3 regions of the Lysinibacillus sp. UGB7 genome follow, and region 2 is predicted to be linked to each of the others. Evidence: predicted binding sites of a transcription regulator. Region 2 holds the regulator's gene; each other region holds the start of a gene.

Evidence for each region. The regulator LexA, encoded in region 2, represses DNA repair genes until DNA is damaged. The targets are predictions, from matches to a motif close to CGAACATATGTTCG.
Region 1: the regulator LexA is predicted to act here: its motif matches at 2,369-2,382, upstream of recA (recombinase RecA).
Region 3: the regulator LexA is predicted to act here: its motif matches at 2,724-2,737, upstream of parE (DNA topoisomerase IV subunit B).

Annotation. Positions count from the first base shown of each region.
Region 1 is NZ_JBMGUV010000003.1:270,559-276,131, reverse strand. It holds gene rny (ribonuclease Y) at 1-442, opposite strand, end outside; gene recA (recombinase RecA) at 1,221-2,288, opposite strand; gene ACOMCU_RS05190 (competence/damage-inducible protein A) at 2,447-3,706, opposite strand; gene pgsA (CDP-diacylglycerol--glycerol-3-phosphate 3-phosphatidyltransferase) at 3,724-4,302, opposite strand; gene ACOMCU_RS05180 (helix-turn-helix domain-containing protein) at 4,350-5,255, opposite strand; gene ACOMCU_RS05175 (DUF3388 domain-containing protein) at 5,281-5,573, opposite strand, start outside.
Region 2 is NZ_JBMGUV010000002.1:18,966-24,538, reverse strand. It holds gene ACOMCU_RS02425 (GNAT family N-acetyltransferase) at 1-232, opposite strand, end outside; gene ACOMCU_RS02420 (GNAT family N-acetyltransferase) at 477-986, shown strand; gene ACOMCU_RS02415 (YneB family resolvase-like protein) at 1,015-1,680, opposite strand; gene yneA (cell division suppressor protein YneA) at 1,677-1,991, opposite strand; gene lexA (transcriptional repressor LexA) at 2,155-2,772, shown strand; gene ACOMCU_RS02400 (gamma-glutamyl-gamma-aminobutyrate hydrolase family protein) at 2,815-3,537, opposite strand; gene ACOMCU_RS02395 (prepilin peptidase) at 3,570-4,322, opposite strand; gene ACOMCU_RS02390 (hypothetical protein) at 4,381-5,070, opposite strand; gene ACOMCU_RS02385 (PilN domain-containing protein) at 5,067-5,573, opposite strand, start outside.
Region 3 is NZ_JBMGUV010000034.1:31,509-37,081, forward strand. It holds gene ACOMCU_RS22800 (spore germination protein) at 1-1,263, opposite strand, end outside; gene ACOMCU_RS22805 (HesB/YadR/YfhF family protein) at 1,416-1,706, opposite strand; gene plsY (glycerol-3-phosphate 1-O-acyltransferase PlsY) at 1,724-2,326, opposite strand; gene parE (DNA topoisomerase IV subunit B) at 2,758-4,734, shown strand; gene parC (DNA topoisomerase IV subunit A) at 4,731-5,573, shown strand, end outside.

The DNA of each region.
Region 1 (5,573 bases), on a different contig from region 2:
CAGAAATACGCTCTAACTCTGTTTTTTGTGCGGCGACGAGCTCGTCCACTTTGCTTTCCATCTGTTCAATATGCTGTTGTCTTTCGGCAAGAGCTTGTTCCTTACGCTCTAAGCCAGCTTCTCTCTTATTCAGAGCATCATCCTTGCGATCAAGATTCTCTTCTCTTTGCAATAAACGGTTCTCTTGTTTTTGAAGTTCTAAACGACGATCACGAATGTCATTTTCGGCTTCAGTGCGAAATTTGTGAGTTTCATCTTTGGCTTCAAGTAGTGCTTCTTTCTTTAATGCCTCCGCTTCTCGTTTTCCTTCTTCAACGATTGTTTCAGCAACATGTTTAGCACCAGTGATTTTTGAGTCATTCACTTTTTTCATGTAGATATAGCTAACAGCGGCACCAACGATGAGTCCAAGCAAAGCGGAGATGATAGTAATTCCATCCATATGAACACCTCCTCTTGCTATTTGGGTAATACAGTTTCAAGTCGGCGCATACATCCATTTCGCCTTGGCATAATTGCGTCCGGATTTTGAATTGTGCTCAGGTCTGCACGATGCAGATCAGTTAGCCGTTTTCGCAGGATACGAAGATTTTAGGCTAACACCCTTATATTCATTCCTTTCAAAATCCATGACATCCGCCGGAGGCTTTGGGCCAACATAATGTTGGTCACTCAGTCGTTGCCACAGAACGTGGCGTTCTTAGACTGAGTTCCTCTATTTCAGTAGGTGTTTAAACCCACTAAAAGGAACCACCACCGCATTCATCTCACCACCTTCATAGGTGGGAGTCTTACACTGAATGAAGATAAAATGTACTGCCTATTTCAAAGTCATAATTCAGAAATTATACATATTTAATTGTATATCTAGCTTTTAGCTCTGTCAAGGATAGACGGTCACCTGTTCGCCTCGAACAAGAAAAAAGTAAGTGATATCCATCAGGACAAATTATTACCTAATACTTTCGTGCTAGTTATAAACACAAGCATTGTTTTATATTTTTACATATCCAGTCCAAAGGCTTCACTTCTTAATTGCTCAATTGAGTGAGAGAACAGTGTACCATTTCATGCTACCCATCAAAGCGCTTTTTCAATGCAAAGTTCAACACGAATAAAAAGAAAATATCGCAAATTTCCACAAAAAATGACATGCTCTCTAGCCATTAAAGCAAAAAAATACATCGTTCTCACTCATTAGAGCGAGAACGATGTATTTTTTATTTCTCTTCTTCAAGAAGAAGCATTAACTCTTCATCCATTTCCTCATTTTCATCATGTGCTGCAATTGTATATGAGGATGCAGCAATACCGTAGGAAGCACGGATTTTATTAGCAATATCATCTAGAACGGCAGGATTTTCTTTCAAGTATTGTTTTGCATTTTCACGACCTTGTCCTAAACGCTCATCACCGTATGCATACCAAGAGCCGCTTTTTTGCACGATATCTAGCTCAACACCTAAATCGACTGTTTCGCCCTCTTTTGAAATTCCTTCACCGTACATAATATCAACTTCTGCTGTACGGAATGGTGGTGCTACTTTGTTTTTGACAATTTTAATTTTCGTACGGTTACCCATAATGTCATTGCCTTGTTTAATGGCTTCTGCACGACGTACTTCTAAACGAACTGAGCTATAGAACTTAAGTGCACGACCGCCAGGTGTTGTTTCTGGGTTCCCAAACATGACACCGATTTTTTCACGAATTTGGTTAATGAAGATGGCAATCGTTTTTGATTTATTGATAGCACCAGAAAGTTTACGTAACGCCTGAGACATTAAACGCGCTTGTAAACCAACGTGTGAATCACCCATATCTCCTTCTATTTCCGCTTTTGGCACTAATGCTGCTACTGAGTCAATAACGATAATCTCGATAGCGCCACTGCGTACTAATGCTTCTGCAATTTCCAGCGCTTGTTCTCCTGTATCTGGTTGTGATAATAATAACTCGTCAATGTTAACACCTAATTTTTGTGCGTAGATAGGATCTAAAGCATGTTCCGCATCGATAAAGGCAGCTTGCCCACCCGATGCTTGTACTTCTGCAATTGCATGTAGGGCTACTGTTGTTTTACCTGATGATTCTGGGCCATACACTTCGATGATACGTCCACGAGGATAACCACCAACACCTAATGCTGCATCAAGTGCTAGCGAACCACTTGAAGATGTTGCAATTTCTAAATCTGTTTTTTCGCCAAGCTTCATGATAGAACCTTTCCCAAAATTCTTTTCAATTTGCTTTAACGCCTGTTCTAAGGCAGCTTTACGATCACTCATTGTTTTTCCTCCTTCGAAACTGTTCACTGTTTTATCTATCTCTACTATACTTGTTTTTGAGAAAACACGCAAGAAAAAAGCGAACATTTATTCGATTTTTCTCCAAAATAAAAATTTGGGTATGTTTTCTCCACCCAAATTTCTATTTTAACTTCAATTTAGTAACGTTTCATAAAGCCTCGTTCTTCTAATAATTGCATTAAGTAATGGCATGTAAACTTCACCGCACGCAAACGATTTGTATTGCGCATACCCGATAAATGCAGTAAATACGTTATCGGTTCTTCGTCACCTATAGCAATTCCGATCCAAACCGTTCCTACTGGTTGGTGGTCATGTGCGGTAGGGCCAGCAGCACCAGTAAGACCAATACCAATAGTAGTGCCGAACTTTTCACGTACAGTACTAGCCATTGCTGCAGCACATTCGCTGCTAACAATGCCGTATGTATCTAATAATTCCTGTGAGATACCAAGTTGCTTGACCTTCGCTTCTTCTGTATACGTGACAATGCCACCAATAAGCGCAGTACCTACACCTGGTATTTCAGCCAGCTCCGACTGAAATAAACCTGCCGTTAAACTTTCAGCCGCAGAAATGGTTAAGTTATTGTCTAACAGCATCTCCACCGTCTTAGAGGCAAGGGAATCATCATCAATTCCATATTGATAGTCTCCAACTATTGCCTGGATTTCAGCCACTTTCGCTGCAATAAGCTGGCGGGCTTCATCCTCTGTTTCTGCCTTTGCTGTCACACGCAATGTGACTTCACCGTCAGAAGCGAGCGGTGCAACAGTTGGATTTGTCTGTGTATCTAGAATATCTTGCACACTTACCTCGAGCTCAGCTTCCCCGATGCCATAAAAGCGCATCACATGAGACACAATTACGCCACCGTCATTGAGCATTGCACCAAGTTTGGGTTTTGCTTCAAATTGGAACATTGGCTCAAGCTCTTTTGGAGGACCAGGAAGTAACATGTACGTACGTTCATTCTTCGTCAGAATCATACCAGGTGCCATACCATGATGGTTTGCCAGCACTTCACTACCAGCTAATACAAGCGCCTGTTTACGATTATTTTCCGTCATTGGTCGTCCTCGTTTGGCAAAAAACTGTTCGATATAGGACAGGGCTACTTCATCAAAAGTTAAATCGATACCTAGATGACGTGCAATGGTTTCCTTTGTTAAATCATCCTTTGTAGGACCAAGGCCACCTGAGAAAATAATTAAATCAGCACGCGATTCTGCTACCGCTATTGCCTGTTGCAATCTTTTTGAATTGTCTCCAACAACAGTATGGTAAAATACGTTAATCCCTAGCTCAGACAACTGACTTGAGATGAACTTCGCATTTGTATTTGTAATCTGTCCAAGCAATAACTCTGAGCCAACTGCAAGAATTTCAGCATTCATGATTCACAAGACCTTTCTTATTTAGACTCCAGCAGTACACGACGATTTAGATAGAAATAATCCCATCCTGACCAAAGTGTAAAGAACAATGCAATATATAACATAATTGTATCGAACGGGATACCGATAAGTGTAAAGATGGTATTGTGTAGAAGTGCAGCAGCAATAGCGACAATTTGCGCCCAAGTTTTAATTTTACCAAGTTGGTTCGCCGCTACGACCTCTCCTCCACCAGCCAAAATTAAGCGTAGACCAGTTACGGCAAACTCACGGCTTATAATTATTATGATCAACCAAGCCGATGCCATGTCAAGCTCTACCATTAATATAAATGCGGCTGATACAAGTAATTTGTCCGCTAGTGGGTCTAAAAATTTCCCAAACGTTGTCACAAGATTGTACTTACGCGCGTAAAAACCATCTACCCAATCGGTCGTTGAAGCAAAGATAAAAATAAGCGCTCCTACAAAATGATGGACTGGCATCTCTGCACCAAATAACGTCATTGTTCCCCAACCAAAATCAAACATCATAACAATAACAAAAAATGGAATAAGTAAAATTCGCGAGATGGTAATTTTATTTGGAATGTTCATTTTTCTAACACCTTTCATGAAGAAAGAAAGTAGTCATCACAAGACGACTACTGTTCTTTATTGAAATTGATGACGATGTTTTGCGTTACGATTTGCTGAGCATACGTTAAAAGCTCGTCATTAATATATATCTTAGCTTGTGTCGAATTACCAAGACGGATACGGGCATAATTTTGCGCCGTTGCGTCAAATTCTACTACTTCGCCTGCGTTATACACGCGTGTATCCGATAGCAATTCTTGTTGCTGTTGGTTACGAATACCGATAAATGTAGGACCTGCTACCTCAATGCGTACTTTAAATGTCTCTGAACCTGTCAATGTATAAGAAGTTGTCGCACCATCTGCTTCTATTGTACCCGTTGAAATGGTTTGCTTAACTTCTTCAACTTTATTTTCATCTGGTGTTTCTTCTTTTGAATCACCTTTTAAATCATCCTTATTGGCATTCTCTTGTTCTTTTTTGTCTTGTTCCTCTTTATCTTTTTCACTATCAATCGGTTTAACTTTTGTATCGTACTCCATCTCTGGTGACGTATCGTCAATAACAGGTGTCCCGGCATTATTTTTAGATTGCCATAATACCCAAATTGCAACAATAATAACGATAATAAATAAACCGACAATTATTTTGGGCATTGCTTCCATCATTTTATTAGATGGAACTTTCCTTCTGCTTGGACTTTGTGTCATCGATTGGCTTACTTGTTCGTTTTGCGTTCCTGGTAATTCACTCTTATAAGTTTCTAAAATATCCTCTGCATTTAAACCAACAGCCTCTGCATACTGCTTAATAAAAGCACGCACATAAAATGAACCAGGCATAATCGAATAATTGCCCTCTTCAATACCTACTAAATAACGCTTTTGAATTTTCGTTATCTCTTGTAAATCGTCTAAGCTGTAGCCTTTAGACAGTCTCGCCTCTTTCAGTCGAGTCCCTAATTCTGCCACTCATAACACCTACTTTAATATCAAATTAAAAATTAAATCCTCCAAATGAATCGGATTCGGACATCATATGATTTTTTTCCATTATTTCATAAGTAATTTCTTCATCTGGGTGGTGACGTAGTTCAATGATATAATCAAAATCCTCAATCTTATATTCTGAATGCTGAACAAACATATCTGGATGCTCTACGACCTTGACGGATGACATATTCATCATCTCACGTACTAGTTGCAAATGTCGCTCATCTGTCGAACGACGTGTTACAATGCCGTCTAATATAAAAATATTATTGTCACTGAATTCATCGCCAGCTAGCT
Region 2 (5,573 bases):
CTATCACCATGCCAATAGAAGCTAAATATGTATCATATTTGATGATCGCTGCACTTGAAACGATTGTACCTTCTGCATCTTTGTGGCCAAATATTTTACCAGACGACAGTACCGTGCGAATTTCAAATTCATCATAATCCCACTCAACTGAGGCTGACAATTCAATTAACCCCAAAATATCATCTCGATTAAATTCTACTAGCTCTAAGTTATTTTTATTGTATGTAACCATCCTTTGCTCCCTCCTAAGTGCCCGTGAATAGTAGCATTTCTACTTATCATTGCTTGTAGATTTCAATAATGCTAAAAAGAACATTCGTTCCAATTCTAACTACACACTTTGGAATTTACAAGTAATAATACAAGAAAATTCTGTACTTTCACAACGCTTACCAATAAAATGTAAATAATGGGATGTTTTAATTATGAGTATAACAAGCATGCTCATTTTGAAATTAATTTGGGAGGTATGGTAAATGTTTATTAAATCACAAAGAATACTAATACGGGAATTTGAACCTCATGATTGGCAAGCTGTCTATGCGTACACTTCAGATATGAATGTTATGAAATATATTCCCGAAGGTGTTTTCAGTGAGGAAGATGCAAAAAACTTTGTCAGTAAGAACATGGATGATGCGAAAAATTTTCCAGTAGTTTTGATAGATGAAAACATCCTGATAGGTCATATGGTTTTTCATCCATATTTCGGTAAACATACTTATGAAATTGGTTGGGTGTTTAACCCCAAATATTACAATAAAGGCTATGCCTCTGAAGCAGCACATGCGCTATTGAACTATGGGTTTAAGGACATGCAACTACATAGAATTATAGCTACCTGCCAGCCTCAGAATATTCCATCATACAAAGTGATGGAGAAAATCGGTATGCGCAAGGAAGGTTATTTCAAACAGTGCATACCACACGGAGATGACTGGTGGGATGAATATTATTATGCAGTTTTAGCGGAAGAGTGGAAATGAAACCGAAAAAAAAGATTAGTGGTGCAAATTATTTGCCCGCTAATCTTTCTTGATGTTCTTGATATCGTCGATGCACAGTTGCTTTGCTAACATCGAAACCGAGCCCTCTCAGTGATGTGGCAATCTCCTCAAAGGTGAAGCCTCGATTACGAAGAAGCACAATTTCTTCTACAGGCAATTCTTTGCGTTCCTGACCATTTGGATTGCCGCGAGAGGATAGATTTTTTTCTGGACGATAGCCATTTTCTACTGCACGACGCATGCCTCGGCGAATCTTCGCATTATGAACTTTACGCTGGTACTCCTCTACAATCGCTAAAATTTCGAGGAGCATTGTGTCCATTTCATTCAGCTGAACGGGCCCCGCATCACGCATGGAATAAACGTCTGTTTCTGTTTTTTGCAATAAATGCAGCACCGCCATTCGAGCATTGCCACGTCCTAAGCGTGTTTCGTCTTGTACAAATAATGCTTGTATCTCTTGTTCTTTTATGAAATCTAGCATTTCAAGCAGTCCCTCTCGCTCGACATCGTAACCGCTATGTTTATCTATAAAAACATCTTTTACTTCATAGCCTTGTTGATGAGCATAGTGTACTAATTCTTCCGCTTGTCGCTCAAGAGAGGAGCTTTGCGTCTCTTTTTCTGTACTCACTCGGCAATAGACGACAGCCGATTGGTTTTTATTCATCATTTTTCATTTCTCGCAATTTCAATTGAATTTGTGTGCCTGGTGTTCTCCCCTGTTACCGGTATGACTAATGATTTTCCTGCTACGATATTGACGTTTTTTAATTCATTTTCTACTTTCACAATCTTTATCCAGTCATCTGTTCCCATTTTACCACGGTATTGTTCTGCTAACGACCATAAGCTATCGCCATGCTCTATATGAATTTCTGTGTATGTAATATCCCCAGGATCGGTTATAAAAAGGTATCCTGCAAATAGTAAACAAGCGCCGATTAGTATTGAAATATGTGTATTTTTCTTCATCCAATTCATCATCATAACCCCTTTTTAGAATGTTTGTTCGGAATGTATGTTCTGATTTTAAAACGAACAAACGTTTTTGTCAAACACTTTTCGAACCTATGTTTGCATAAGTGTTCGCATTCTGCTATACTGTCTAGTAAGAAGAACAAAAGATAAAAAGAGGTGAGCAATCATGAAAAAAGTTTCTAAAAGACAAGAAGACATATTAGCATTTATCAAAGAAGAAGTGCGCGCAAAAGGTTATCCACCATCTGTACGAGAAATTGGTGAAGCAGTTGGACTTGCTTCTAGCTCAACAGTTCATGGACATTTAGCTCGTTTAGAGCAAAAAGGCTTCATCCGTCGAGATCCAACAAAACCACGTGCTATTGAAATTTTAGAGCCCGAGGATTCCATTCAAAAGCAAAGCGTTATTCATGTTCCACTTGTAGGGAAAGTAACAGCTGGATCACCCATTACAGCAATCGAAAATATCGATGAATATTTCCCGTTACCAGATACTTATGGCACAAGCGAAGATCAGCTATTCATGTTAGAAATCATGGGTGAATCGATGATAGAAGCAGGTATTTTTGACGGAGATTTAGTGATCGTCAAACAAAAGGCTACAGCCGATAATGGTGACATTGTTGTGGCCATGACCGAAGAGGACGAAGCTACTGTTAAACGTTTCTTCAAGGAAAAAACACATTTCCGACTACAACCAGAAAATGCAACAATGGAGCCAATTATTGTTGACCAAGTGACGATTTTAGGACAAGTTGTTGGCTTATACCGCCGAGTACATTAATGCGCTCACAATATTGCTCCAGCAAAAAAGAGAAGCATGCTACTATGCTTCTCTTTTGTATTTCAAACTCGCTTTGGTGAAAGCTGTAAACAGCTTCTTCGCCGTTTCATCTCCTACGACTGCCTGTTCTTCCGGATGCCATTGCACCGCGAGACAAAATGGTGATGCTTCATGTACAACGGCTTCGACGATACCGTCACTTGATTTTGCTACTACAGTTAATTTTTCCGCTAACACATTAATCGCCTGGTGATGCATTGAATTCACTGCAATCCTGTCTTCTTCAACAATGGTTTTTAATAAACTCTCTGGAACGACATTGACATAGTGTGTGGCAACACCTCGAGCTGCTTGCTGCGAATGCTTTAACAGCTTACTACTGTGATATTCACTATCAATATCCTGATAAAGCGTGCCACCAAGAGCAATATTGAGCATTTGAATACCACGACAAATCCCAAATATCGGCATTTGTCTAATTAAAGCTGCATGAATCAAAGCGAGTTCTAGCGAATCTCTTTCTGGTTGAATTTGTCCTAGCCCTAGTGACGGCTCTTGGCCAAAGTGAAATGGATGCACGTCATATCCACCCGATAATAATAATCCATCTGTCAACGATAAAACCTGCGCCACATCCGCCTCCACCCCAAGTGGGATAATAAGTGGAATGCCACCCGCTTCGATAATACTTTTACCATACGCTACATTTAACCTTGACGATAAATCATTCTCCGCAAATGCCGTTATACCAATAATAGGTTTCACACAATCGCCTCCCTATCTAAAAGGTTTATCGTCTACCATAATCCGACATACCAATCGATCATGACGTCTCCAAAGAAATATACAAGTACCGCTGCAAGTGCTATCGACGGGCCAAACGGTATAGGTGTTTTTCTGCCCTGTTGACGCAGTCGGAGCACCACGATGCCAACTATCATTCCAATAGTCGCAGCTAAAAATAATGTCAGCAGTGTCTCCAACGTACCAAGTACAAGACCAATTAAAAAAAATAATTTAATATCGCCTCCACCCATGCCACCACGTGATAGCACCGCAATCAGATATAGTATGCCAAAACCAACTACCGCACCTACAATACTATCCCACCACGGTGTCAATGGTGACACTACACGCCCAATAATCAGCAACGGCAGAAAGAATACCAGCACTTTGTTAGGTATAAGCATATACGTAATATCAGAAACTACCAGTATCACTAATAATGCCATAAATAAAATGGCTACAACAAATTCTACGCTAAAACCTAGTCGCCAATACGCAAAGGCAAATAAAAGTCCCGTTATAAGCTCCATTAACGGATACATCCACGAGATTTTTTGCCCGCAACTCCGACATTTGCCACCTAGACATACATATGACAGCACCGGCACTAAATCCAGTGCTTTTAGTTGTCTCTTGCAGTTCGTACAGTGCGAGGGTGGACTTACAATCGACTCTTTCACAGGAACACGTAGACCCACAACATTAAAAAACGAACCAAGAACGAGCCCAAAGATAAAAACTGTCACTGTATAAGCCATTTCCATTTTTATTGCCTCCTAAACCAATAGGCGCTCATACATTTGAAGTATGTGCGCCTATGTTTTATTGTTGTCCATCATAATAGAACGTCGTCACTTGTACGGTTGCCTGGAGGGTTAAATCTGCATCCTTCTCTAGCTGATCCTGTTCCCCTGGTAAGGTAAAGCTCATTGTATCTATTTTCATAACACGTTCCAGCTTTTCAATTTCCTTTAAAAAGCTTTCAAGTGCATGAAAATCCAAAGCAGTAACCTCTAAACTAAATGTAACTAGCTTTAGCTCATTAGGCAAGGTTTCCTTTACTATGGATGACACTGGTAAATTTTCATTCGTTTCAGTCTGCTCTCCGTCTACCTCTGCTTCCGCTTTTTCAAGCATATTGGGCTCTGTGACCTCAGACTGTGCCACGGCCGTATCATAATTATTAAAGTTCAATGATTCTACTCGTGTGCCTGTCACTTCTTCCACTTCAGCCATATCTAAAATAATTTTTTCAATGGCCCTTGTTTCAGGCACTTTTCGACGCATCGTTAAAATATTTGTAGCAAGTTCTCCTTGCGCTTCATCTAGCTTCGTAAGTTGCCCTTCTATACCAGCAATTTGCTGTTGAAGTTGCTCCACACTGCTTCTTTTTGACTCTACCTCATCTAGTTTCGGCAACAGCAAATAGTAATAAAGTGCAAATAATAGTGCTACCGTTAAAGCCACGAGTAACAGGATGGATGAATTTTTGCTACTTGTTAGCTTATTCATGAGCGTCGACCTCCAGCTAAGTACATAAAATCAATTGCCGCTGTAATTGTCACCGCGTAACGAGGAACTTCTTTAAACTTTTGCTCGGGTGTTAGCTCTTTTTGCTCACCAAGTTGAATGTTAAAGTTTGAAATCGAACGTATTTGCGTATCTTTGAAATAATTACTAGCTAGCAGTCGTTCGACATATGTAGAAATATCCGTCATTGATTCAAAATCTACTATGATATTGATTGTATCCGCACCAAAAGCATAACTACGTAAATAGGAATGAGCCGGCAATAATTTGCGCGTTTCATCTATCAGTGGTGTCACAGGATAAGAAACACTTTGCACATATTGTACTGACTGCTCCAACGAACCCTGACTGCCACTTTGTCGCATATCTAGCTCTTGCTGTAATTGATTGTTTTGTGTAGTTAACACTTGTTCTTCAGTTGTTAAAGCCTTTAAATCACTTTTAGCAGTAAAAAATATAAATAGGAAATAGGTGAGTATAATACC
Region 3 (5,573 bases), on a different contig from region 2:
CAAGCCATAAGCCGGGAACAAAAAACTACAAATAGCTGTTAATGCGACAATAATGACCATTACGGCTGATACTACACCTGCTTCAACAGCAGCCTGACCAATAACCAATGTGCCTACAATTGATACTGCTGGTCCAATGGTTCGCGGCATGCGAAGACCTGCTTCTCGTAATACTTCAAAGGCAATTTCCATGATGAGTGCCTCAACTACCGCAGGAAACGGCACACCTTCCCGCTGAGAAGCGATGCTAATCAACATGGGTGTTGGTAACATTTCCTGATGAAAGGTAGTAATTGCCACATAGAGCGAAGGTGCTACTAAAGCAAGGCTAATACCGAAAAACCTTAATAGACGAATAAGTGAACTAATAATCCAATGATGATAGTAATCTTCGGCTGATTGTAGAAATGATGTAAATAAAGCAGGCACAATGAGCACAAAAGGTGTACCATCCACTAAAATAGCAACTTTTCCTTCTAATAATTCTCCAGCAATCACATCAGGGCGTTCGGAATTATAGATTGTAGGGAACAATGAAAACTTAGAATCCTGAATAAAATCCTCAATATACCCGCTCTCCAAGATCCCGTCGATGTCGATACGATCTAAGCGAGAAAGAACTTCTTCTACAATTTCGTCATTCGCAATGCCATGGATATACATGATCGAAACGTCCGTTTGCGTTACTTCTCCAATAATCTTTGTTTTTATCCACAGATTTGGACTTTTAATCTTTCGACGAATTAAAGCTGTGTTTGTGCGTAGTGTTTCTGTAAAGGATTCTCGAGGACCTCTGATAACTGATTCGGTAGAAGGTTCGGCAATTGCTCGATCTTTTGCACCTTTTGTACTTGCTGAGATAGCAGTGGCTAAACCATCAAATAATATGACTGTTTCACCATTAAGTACGGAACTGTACAATGTAGTAAAGTTTTCAATATCTTTTACATCACAAATTGTTAAACAATTTTTCTTTAAATATTGGTTCACTGTTCCTAATTGAACTTCAGGTATATCCTCTAATTCCAACATCAGCGTTTCCATGATGAAGTCAGTAATCGCCGTTGTATCGGATAATCCATCTATATAGATAAGCGCTATAACCTGTTTCACCTTTTTGCCTATAGTAATTTCACGAACAATAATGTCGTCACTATTACCCAGTGTTGTTTTTACGGCTTGAATATTTTCTAAAAGAGAAGTAAAAAGTGGGCTCTGTGTAGAAATTGGTTGGGAGGTGTCGTTATTCTCTGTATTAGGCATTTTTATTCCTCCTCCATGTAAGCATGATGACTAATAAGAGGATATACAAATTTAAGAAGAGATAAACAAGTTTGCAAATTAAATGAAACAATAATTATTTGCTGTACAAAAAAAACAGTGTTTCCCTTCAACATTTGAAAGGAAACACTGTTTTATTTTGTATAGTCGTACTTTAATTCATCCATTGTAGGGTCAATATCTACATGTAAGTTATGATCATTAAAGAACCATAAATCTTTTTCATCGATGTAGTAGGTAATGCCTTCTATTACCGATTGCACACCAATTTCAATTGGCTCCTCGCGTGTCATACCAAGGGAAAAGCCTTCATGGAATGGACTTGAGCCTCCATACCTTGCGTAAAATCGAATGGTATCGCCGGTTTCAACTTCCATCTCGCGTTTAAACCATTGCAGCGCATTGTCTGTTAATGTGATATTCATGATGTACTCCCTTCTTGTTAAAGCCATTTCACCTTTGGTTCCGTACCGTTTTTGATACGAGAAATATTCGTCCGGTGGCGATAAACAATAAAGCTAAATAAAAACCCTACTAAAATACCTAACGCAAAATCCCCTGTAACAATATAATAGACGATTGAATAAATAAGTGCTACTAAAGCGGCTATCATCGATGTTAAGCTGACAATTTTCGTTAGCTTTAAAGTGATAAAGAATGTAATAAATAGCAAGATAAATAGTGGCCAAGAATAACCGAGCAATACGCCTGCAGAGGTAGCAACAGCTTTTCCTCCACGGAAACTTGCAAAGATAGGGAACATATGACCAATAACTGCTACAATCCCAAGAATTAATGAGTGGATTGACACTTCAGCAAACACAGGTAGAGTCACTAATAATACCGCCGCTGTTCCTTTTAAAACATCCATAATCGTTACGACTAAACCAGCTTTTTTTCCTAAAATACGGAATGTATTGGTAGCACCTAAGTTGCCGCTACCATGCTCGCGGATATCTGTTTTATAAAAAATTTTGCCTACCCATAACCCAGAAGGTATAGAGCCGATCACATAAGCACATAAAATAATAAGTCCATTTAGCATAGGTGGACTCCTTTCATCCAAAATTCATCACTTGGTACTAATAGTTTGTAATAAGTATTTTACACTTTTTCTCACTATTCTTCAATGTCATGAAGGAGATTTCATCACTTGCCTTGAATTCAATATCAAATGGGGAATATTTCTTCACTGAACTGATAAGTAACTCACCCACTTGAGGTACAATAAGGGAAGATATATTGTCACAATCTATTTAAATGAACTTTTGCTCATTTTTAAAATATAGGTAAAATGGCAATTTTGTCAATCACACATTCCTTTGGTAGAATAGAAGTCTATCTTTAATTTCCAAGCGAGGCTAAATTATAAAAAAAATTATTTGTGCCTGTTACTAGCTATTGACAGGAAATGCTATTATTATTAGGAAGAGAACGTAATCAGAACATGCGTTTGTTTTTTGGAGGGGAAATTTTTTGGCGAATAAACAGTCACCTAGCGTCTATAATGATGACGCCATTCAAGTATTAGAAGGATTAGAAGCGGTACGAAAACGACCCGGCATGTATATCGGTTCTACAGACGGCCGAGGACTTCATCACCTTGTTTATGAAATCGTGGATAATGCGGTGGATGAAGCACTCGCTGGCTTTGGTTCTCATATCATTGCCACAATTCACAAAGATCAAAGCTTAAGTGTTCGAGATTTTGGACGTGGTATGCCAACAGGTATGCACAAAATGGGCAAGCCTACTCCAGAAATTATTTTTACTGTGCTACATGCAGGTGGTAAATTTGGACAAGGCGGCTATAAAACGAGTGGAGGTTTACATGGTGTAGGTTCATCTGTAGTCAATGCTTTGTCGACATTTTTAGAAGTAACGATTCATCGAGATGGCAAAAAATATCAGCAACGTTTTGAAAACGGTGGACATCCTGTTACAACACTTGTAGAAATTGGTCAAACTAAACAAACAGGCACACTCGTACATTTCCTACCAGATGACACAATATTCTCAGTCACAAAATTCAACTATGATACACTTGCGGAACGTTTACGTGAGTCTGCGTTTTTATTAAAAGGCTTAAAAATTGAATTAATCGATGAACGCGAGGAAGGTAAAAGTGATGTTTTCTTTTATGAGAACGGCATTGAAGCTTTCGTTGCGTATTTGAATGAGGAAAAAGATGTACTCCATCCCGTGAAATATGTGGAAGGTATACAAGATGATATTGAAGTAGAATTTGCCTTCCAATACAATGATGGCTATTCTGAAACTATTTTGTCGTTCGTGAACAACGTACGTACGCGTGATGGGGGAACACATGAAACAGGTGCTAAAGCTGCCTTGACACGTGTTTTTAACGAATATGCACGTAAAATAGGCTTACTTAAAGATAAAGATAAAAACCTTGAAGGAACAGATATTCGTGAAGGGTTGGCTGCGATTGTTTCAGTCCGCATTCCTGAACATTTACTGCAATTCGAAGGACAAACAAAAGGAAAGCTCGGTACAAGTGAAGCTCGTTCTGCGGTAGATTCCGTAGTATCTGAGCAGATATTGTATGTTCTTGAAGAAAACGCAGAGCTGTCAGCATCACTAGTTCGTAAAGCTATACGTGCCCAGCAAGTACGTGAAGCGGCGCGTAAAGCCCGTGAAGATGCCCGTAACGGCAAGAAAAATAAAAAAGCGAGCACCATTCTGTCTGGTAAGTTAACGCCTGCCCAGTCACGGAACGCTGCTAAAAACGAATTGTATTTAGTCGAAGGCGATTCTGCTGGTGGTTCAGCTAAGCAAGGTCGAGATCGTACGTTCCAGGCGATTTTGCCGTTGCGTGGTAAAGTGATTAACACGGAGAAAGCGAAGCTCCAAGACATTATGAAAAACGAAGAAATCTCAACCATTATCCATGCTATTGGCGCTGGCGTTGGCACAGATTTTTCCGTTGAGGATTCAGCCTACGATAAAATCGTTATTATGACCGATGCTGATACAGATGGTGCTCATATCCAAGTATTGCTATTGACGTTCTTCTATCGTTATATGCGTCCATTAATCGAAGCAGGGAAAATTTTCATCGCGTTACCACCTCTTTATAAAGTATCAAAGGGTACAGGTAAAAAAGAGGTCATTGAATATGCTTGGACTGAAAATGATCTACAACATGCCATCAACAAAGTAGGGAAGGGCTATATTATTCAACGCTACAAAGGTCTTGGTGAGATGAATGCTGACCAACTGTGGGATACAACGATGAACCCTGAAACACGTACATTAATTCGTGTGACGATTGAGGATGGCGCACGTGCTGAACGACGTGTAACAACGTTAATGGGCGACAAGGTAGAACCACGTCGTAAATGGATCGAAGCAAATGTAAACTTCGGTATGGAGGATGATTCGAATATTTTAGACAATGAATTCATCCAACAAGAGGAGGACCAAGCATGAGTAGTACGGAAAAGTTTCAAGATTTACCATTAGAAGAAGTAATGGGTGACCGTTTTGGTCGCTATAGTAAATATATCATCCAAGACCGCGCGTTGCCTGATGCACGCGACGGTCTAAAGCCTGTACAAAGACGTATTCTATTTGCCATGTATACAGAAGGGAATACAAATGAGAAACCGTTCCGGAAGTCGGCTAAAACCGTCGGAAACGTTATCGGTAATTACCACCCACATGGTGATAGCTCTGTCTACGAAGCGATGGTACGGATGAGCCAAGATTGGAAAGCACGTCATATGCTGATTGAAATGCATGGTAATAACGGCTCAGTTGATGGCGATCCACCTGCGGCAATGCGTTATACAGAAGCAAGACTTTCTGCAATTGCAGCGGAGATGTTACGCGATATTGGCAAAAAAACGGTTGAATTTGTGCCAAACTTTGATGACCAGGATATGGAGCCTACTGTTTTACCCGCTCGCTTCCCAAATCTACTTGTCAATGGTTCAACAGGGATTTCAGCCGGCTATGCTACAGATATCCCACCGCATGCCCTTGACGAGGTGCTAGATGGAGTTTTAATGCGTTTAGATAACCCCAAGTCAACGGTTGATGAGCTGATGACGGTCATCAAGGGGCCTGATTTCCCAACTGGGGGCATCATACAAGGTGTAGACGGTATTAAAAAAGCGTATGAAACAGGGCGTGGCAAAATTATCGTACGTGCCCAGGCAGTGATTGAACCTTTAAAAGGGGGCAAAGAGCAGATTGTTATTACCGAGTTACCGTATGATGTCAATAAAGCGAACCTTGTGAAGAAAATTGATGAGCAACGTGTCGAT